One region of the Tsukamurella sp. II2bb genome, then DNA from elsewhere that is predicted to be linked to it. Evidence: predicted binding sites of a transcription regulator. Region 1 holds the regulator's gene; the other holds the start of a gene.
What was found. Region 1 encodes LexA, which represses DNA repair genes until DNA is damaged. Its sites were predicted from a motif close to CGAACANNTGTTCG; they were not measured.

Region 2: the regulator LexA is predicted to act here: its motif matches at 1,429-1,442, upstream of AC21LY_RS10015 (SAV_6107 family HEPN domain-containing protein).

What each region holds. Positions count from the first base shown of each region.
Region 1 covers NZ_JBYPZI010000008.1:153,499-156,663, forward strand. Annotated here, with positions in the region: gene AC21LY_RS18035 (acyl-CoA dehydrogenase family protein) at 1-24, shown strand, start outside; gene AC21LY_RS18040 (acyl-CoA dehydrogenase family protein) at 25-1,176, shown strand; gene lexA (transcriptional repressor LexA) at 1,160-1,870, opposite strand; gene AC21LY_RS18050 (LysM peptidoglycan-binding domain-containing protein) at 2,126-2,761, shown strand; gene nrdR (transcriptional regulator NrdR) at 2,975-3,165, shown strand, end outside.
Region 2 covers NZ_JBYPZI010000003.1:321,162-324,326, forward strand. Annotated here, with positions in the region: gene AC21LY_RS10005 (phytoene desaturase family protein) at 1-764, opposite strand, end outside; gene AC21LY_RS10010 (GNAT family N-acetyltransferase) at 761-1,378, opposite strand; gene AC21LY_RS10015 (SAV_6107 family HEPN domain-containing protein) at 1,610-2,023, shown strand; gene AC21LY_RS10020 (DUF3040 domain-containing protein) at 2,130-2,549, shown strand; gene mraZ (division/cell wall cluster transcriptional repressor MraZ) at 3,106-3,165, shown strand, end outside.

The sequences.
Region 1 (3,165 bases):
GCGAAAGCGGTATTGGGGCTGTAGATGGACTTCACACTCACCGACGAACAGACGATGCTGCGCGACGCCGTGCGGTCCTACCTCGCCGGACGCTATCCGCTGGCGCCGTCGCGGAGCGCCGCGCGCTCGGCGGAGCGCTGGCAGCCGTCCGTCTGGGAGGCCTTCGCCTCCGAGCTGGGCATTCTCGCCGCGCTGGTGCCCGAATCACTGGGCGGGCTGGGCGGCGGGCCCGAGGAGATGATGGTGATCGCCGAGGCGCTCGGCGGAGCGCTCGTGGTCGAGCCGTACATCGGCACCGCCGTCGTGGGTGCCGCCCTGCTCCGCGAATCGGGCGGCCCGGTCGCCGACGGGCTGCTGGCGTCCATCGCCGAGGGCGGCGCGCGGATCGCCTTCGCCCTGACCGAACCCGAGTCGGGACGCGAGAGCTGGGACGTCCGGATGCGGGCGCTATCCGACGGTGACGGCTACCTCCTGTCCGGGGCGAAGATCGTGGTCGCCGACCTGCCCCTGGCGACGCACCTGATCGTGGCCGCACGCACCGGCGGCGACCGACTCGATCGCGACGGCCTCTCACTCTTCCTCATCGAGTTCGACCCGCAGTCCCCGCCCGCCGGGATGAGCGCGCACTACTTCCGCACGATCGACGATCACCACACCGGCGACCTGGTGCTGCGCGACGTCCGGGTGCCGGCCGCCGCGCTGCTCGGCGCCGAGGGCGGAGCGTGGGAGGTGATCGAACGCGCCCTCGACGACGGTGCCGCCGCCGTGTGCAGCGAGGCGGTCGGGATCATGCGGCGTGTGGTAGCTGAGACCGTCGAGTACGCCAAACAACGCCGGCAGTTCGGTGTGCCGATCGGTTCGTTCCAGGCGCTGCAGCACCGCATGGTGGACATGTCGCTCGAACTCGAACAGGCCGTGGCGGCGACCTATCTCGCGATCCTCCACCTGGACGCCGATCCGCAGGTACGGCGGAGGGCCGTCTCCGCGGCGAAGATCACGATCGCGCGGGCGGCGCGATTCGTGGGCCAGAACGCCGTGCAACTGCACGGTGGTATGGGCATGACGGAGGAACTCGCGATCGGTCACTGCTTCAAGCGGCTCACCGCGATCGAGACCGAGTTCGGTTCCGCGACGGACCACCTGCGCAGATACGCGGACGTCAGATCCGGCGCATGACCGTCACGACCTTGCCGAGGATCACCGCGTCGTTGCCGTGGATCGGGTCGAACGCCGGGTTGTGCGGCATCAGCCAGATGTCGCGCCCGGTGCGGCGGAAGGTCTTGACCGTGGCCTCGCCGTCGAGCATCGCGGCAACGATGTCGCCGTTCTCCGCCACGGACTGCTGCCGTACGACCACCCAGTCACCGTCACAGATCGCGGCATCGGTCATCGACTCGCCCACCACCTTGAGCAGGAAGAGCGAGCCCTCGCCCACGAGCTCGCGGGGGAGGGGGAAGATCTCCTCGACCGCCTCCTCGGCGAGGATCGGCCCGCCGGCGGCGATCCGCCCGAGGACCGGGACGAAGGCGGGTTCCGGCATCCGGTCCTCGTCCTCCATGACCTTCTGAATGACCTGAGCGGTGCGCTCCTCGGCGCCCTGGACGTTCACGGCGCGGGGGCGGTTCGGGTCGCGGTGCAGAAAGCCGAGGCGCTCCAGCGTGCGGAGCTGATGGGCGACCGACGACGTGGACGTGAGCCCCACCTCGTCACCGATCTCGCGGATGCTGGGCGGGTACCCGCGCTCGCGCACGGAACGGCGGATCACTTCGAGGACCTGCTTCTGGCGGCGGGTGAGGTGATCCTCGGAGACGTTGCCCTGCGCATCGCGGAAGCGCTTGTCCCGGTGCTGAACCTGTCGTTCTTCTGTCATGTGTCGCTCCTCACGCCCGTTCTGTTCCGCCTCCACTCTAGTCCAGCTCGGACGTGCTGACAAACATCTGTTCGAGAAATTTCTCCGCGTGTCTTCCGCTCGCCACGGGGGTGTGGTAGAAATCGAACAGAAGTTCTCTCGAACACCTGCACGCACTCCGGTGTGACTGGTGGGGCTGGATGGAAAAACTTGTCAGTCCCCTCCGATAGACCTGTGGTGAGCGAGAAGGAACCGCTACCGATGTCAGGAGAGACCATGACCGCGATCATCGATCGAGACGTCATCACCGCAGCACAGAACGATGGCGCCCCGGCGCCGGCACTCGTGCGGCACGGCTCCGCCGCTGCTGATCGTCGCGGCGCCACCCGTGCTCGCGGGGTCTCGCCCCGGCTCGCGCGCAGCCGTTCGTCGGAGTCCTCGGCCCTTTCGATCACCCCGTCGAACGGGAGTGCCGAGGGGCTTGTTCGAACGGTGCCGGCGGCCGTCCGGGTGACGGGCGCGCGCGGATCCGCTCGGCGCACCGTCGAACGTCCGGGCGTGCGTTCGGCGGCTCGGCGCGCACCGCTCGGCGCCTCGCGGGTCGGGGGCTGCGCCCGCCGCACCCCGGGTCCGTCGATCGCCGCGTGCGTGCTGTTCGCCGCCGGGGTCTTCGCCGCGCTGCTGGTGCTCTTCGGCGGGGCTCCGCAGGCGGAGCCGGCACCGGCGGGCGCCGCGCAGCCCGCGCTGACGTCGGTCGTCACGGTGCGCTCCGGCCAGAGCCTCGAGCAGATCGCCCGCGAGATCGCCCCCGGGCGGGCGCCCGCCGCGGTGATCGCCGAGATCAGCGAGATCAACGGCCTGCAGGACGGCCGTGTCCACCCGGGCCAGACCCTGGTCACGCCGCGGTACTGACCGATCATCAGCGAAGGAGATGCGACGATGACCACCCTCATCTCGATAGTGGATTCCCGGCAGCGCGGGCGCTCGGCCCACCTCGGCAACGTGCTGCCGTTCCCGTCCCGCGTATCCTCAAGGGCGAGATCGCGGGGCGCGGCGGTGGCAGGGGCCACCGTGCTGCAGCTGCCCCGCCGGACGTCCGAGCGCAGCCGCGCGGGAGGTGGACCCATGTACTGCCCGTTCTGCAAGAACGAGGACACGCGTGTGGTCGATTCACGTGTCTTCGACGACGGCCAGGGCATCCGCCGGCGCCGCTCCTGCAATGCGTGCGGTCGCCGCTTCACCACCGTCGAGAGCGCCGTCATGGCCGTCGTCAAGCGCAACGGCGTCACCGAGCCCTTCAGCCGGGAGAAGGTGGT
Region 2 (3,165 bases), on a different contig from region 1:
GCGCCCGGCTCGACGGTGCCCCCGTCGGCCGACAGGCGGGAGATCAGGGCCCGGGTGAGGGCGCCGCTGCCGCCGACGGCCCGGCCGGGCGGCAGCGTGTGCATCAGGGCGGCGAAGCCGACCATCGGGGCCGTGCCGGGCTCGCTCATCGCGGGGCCGGACTGCGCCCCGAACCAGGCGAGCGCGGCCTTGAGCCGCTCGTCGTCGAAGTACTCGTCCAGCAGCTGATCGCCCGACGCGAGGTAGGCGCGGGACATCTCGGTCAGGCTCGCGCGGCCCTTGGTGGGCCAGAAGGCGCGGCCGAGCCGCGGCGCGCTGGGGGAGGAGCCGAAGGCGGCCATGGTCGCCCGTGCACGGGGCGTCCAGTCCGCGACGAAGCGCCGGTACTCCGCCGCCTCCCGCGCGCCGCACGCCGCGGCGATGGACGCGGCGGTCGCGTCCAGGTCCTGCCGGAAGAGGATCGGCGGCGCGTCCGTTCCGGGCGGCGTGGGCGCGAAGGCCCACGGATCGCAGTCCAGGTAGCGCAGCCCGTGCGCCGCGAGGCCGAGCTCCTCGGCGATCCCGGTGTGCCGGAACATCAGGTGCGCCGACGAGCCGCGATCGACGCGGTATCCGGGGAACCGTTCGACGGTGCTGACCGCCCCGCCGGGCACGGTGTCCGCCTCGAAGACGGCGGTGGAACGGCCCTGCGCCGCCAGGTACGCGGCGCCGACCAGCGCGTTGTGGCCGGAGCCGACGACGGCGACGTCGAGCGCGGTGCTCACGGCGACGGCGGGACGAACGGGAGGTCGTGGCCCAGCACGGCGAAGGGGCGCGGATCGCCGGAGAAGCGGAAGTCGCGCAGCACGTCGTAGAAGCCGGTGCGGCGGTAGAGGCGCCACGCCCGGTTCTGCTCGGCGGCGACCTCCGGCGTGGAGAGCAGCACGCGCGGTTCGGGGCGGCCGGCGAGGAGGGCACGCAGGAGCGCGGCGCCCGCGCCCTGCCCCTGCGCCGTGGGGTGCACGTGCAACTCCGTGAGTTCGAAGTAGGACGCGGCGACGGCCTCGATCTGGGACGGGGTCAGGCCGCGCCGGCCGAGGCCGACGCGGAGCTGGCGGTTCCACCACTGATCGCCGGCGCCGCTGTAGCCGTAGGCGATGCCCACCAGGTGGTCGGTCACGCGGCCGTCCGCGGCCGGCAGTGCCTGGACCGCGCCGAAGGCGGCGTACCCGGGCCGGTTCAGGTGTTCGCGCCACATCGGCAGCCGGTGCGACTCCGTCCCGGCGGGGTAGTCCATGGCAGCCACGTAGATCTGCAGGGCGGCGGGCAGCCACAGGGTGGCGTCCTGCGGCGACAGGGCCTGGATCCGTGGTGGCGACGGCGACGGCACTGCGGTCACGGATTTCCTCCCCTTGACGTGTCGGATGCTCACGCTATATTAGAAGTGATCGAATGATTGTTCGATCACGGACCGTCGGATGGGTGCACGTGTTCTGGCGCCGGGGCTCGGGTCACCGGTCCGGGTTCGTCGGCGGGACTGGCGCGGAACGAGGGAAGCGTTACGTGTCAGTCCCGTCCGGTACAACACGCAGTGACAGCGAAGTCGGTTCCACGGAGCAGGAGGAAGGCCATGGTCGAATCGAAGGCACGGATCGATCACGTCGGTTCCCGTCGTCGCATCGGCGAGTCGGGCGCGTCGCGCATCCTCGACCGTGCGGATCAGTTCCTCGCCCGCGCCGGCGGCTCTCCCGCTCCGGCGGATCAGTACCGCGAGATCTACCACGCGGCGTTGCGCGGGGCGGCCGCGCTGTTGGCGGAGCGGGAGACGGGGGTCCGCCGTCCCACTCGCAACGCCTGGCTGCGCCTGGCGAAGGCCGCGCCCGGGTACGCGGAGTGGGTCGCCTACTTCACCTCGGTCTCGGGCGTCGTCGCGGCGTTGGAGACCACGGCGCGCTCGGTCACCGCCGAGGAGGTCGCGGTCCTGCACGCCCGCGTCCAGAGCTTCCTGAATTCGGTCGAGTCCGATCTGAGTCGTGCCGCCTGATTTGTCACAGTGAACGCTGAGAGTTCGGCCGATGGTGGTCGTCGGGTCGCAAGCCTCGTATCATGAAAGCAGGAGTTGGAACCCACGAGTGCTGAAGGAGGGGAACGTGCCACTCTCCGAGCACGAGCAGCGCATGCTCGACCAGATCGAGAGCGCGCTCTACGCCGAAGATCCGAAGTTCGCGTCGAACGTGCGCGGCGGCCGGTTCGCCGGTGCGACGGGCAAGCGTCGCGTCATCGCCGCGATCGGTTTCGCGGTCGGATTGATGCTGCTCATCGCTGGAATGCTGCTGCCCAAGGTCGAATACACGGTGATCGTGGGCCTCGTCGGCTTCCTGCTGATGTTCGGCTCGGTGGTCTACGCGCTGTGGTCCGGTCCCACCAGGAAGGGGCCGCGCGGCACCGTCGGGGAGGACGGATCGGTCCGCGCATCGTCGGGCCGCGGGCGCTCCACGGGCGGCGGTCGTGCCTCCCGGCAGTCCTTCGTCGCCCGGATGGAGGAGCGCTTCCGCCGCCGCTTCCCGTGATCTGAATACCGTGAGAGAGCCGCCGACCCGAGGGTCGGCGGCTCTTTTCGTTGCGCCTTGAGCGAAATCGTGTCGTACGCCGCTGTGGCGTCTCGTGGGGGACCGGGCGCCGCGTGGGGGACGGCTGAGCCCCCATGGCACGACCGGCGTCCGGTGGGGGCTGAACCGCGGGGCGGGGGATTCGGCGCCGCGCGGGGGACGGCCGGCTTCTCGTAGGGGACGGGTGCGAGTCCCCACTTCTCCCCACCCGCATTCCCCACATCTCCCCACCATGCGCCCTGTCGGCGCCAATCTCGTCTCAGGCGTCCCGTTGGTCGCGCTGATCGCGGGTGTCGCCGCAGGTGTGACGAACCGCGCAGCGCCGCGGCGCGCGCGGCGCCCCACTTCTCACCACGGCAATGACCTGCTGTAACTCTGAGAAAACGCCGCGAAACGCACGGCGATGTGGTTGAAAGTGGTGGATGGTGGGGTAATGTGGGGCGCACTGGAGAGAGACGAGCTAGTCTGAAGTCTCGATCCAGTGATAACCCCTCGGGGTAGGCGGGAGGTGGCCGTGATGTTCACGGGTACCTACACGCCGAAGCTCGACGACAAGGGACGGCTCACCCTCCCCGCG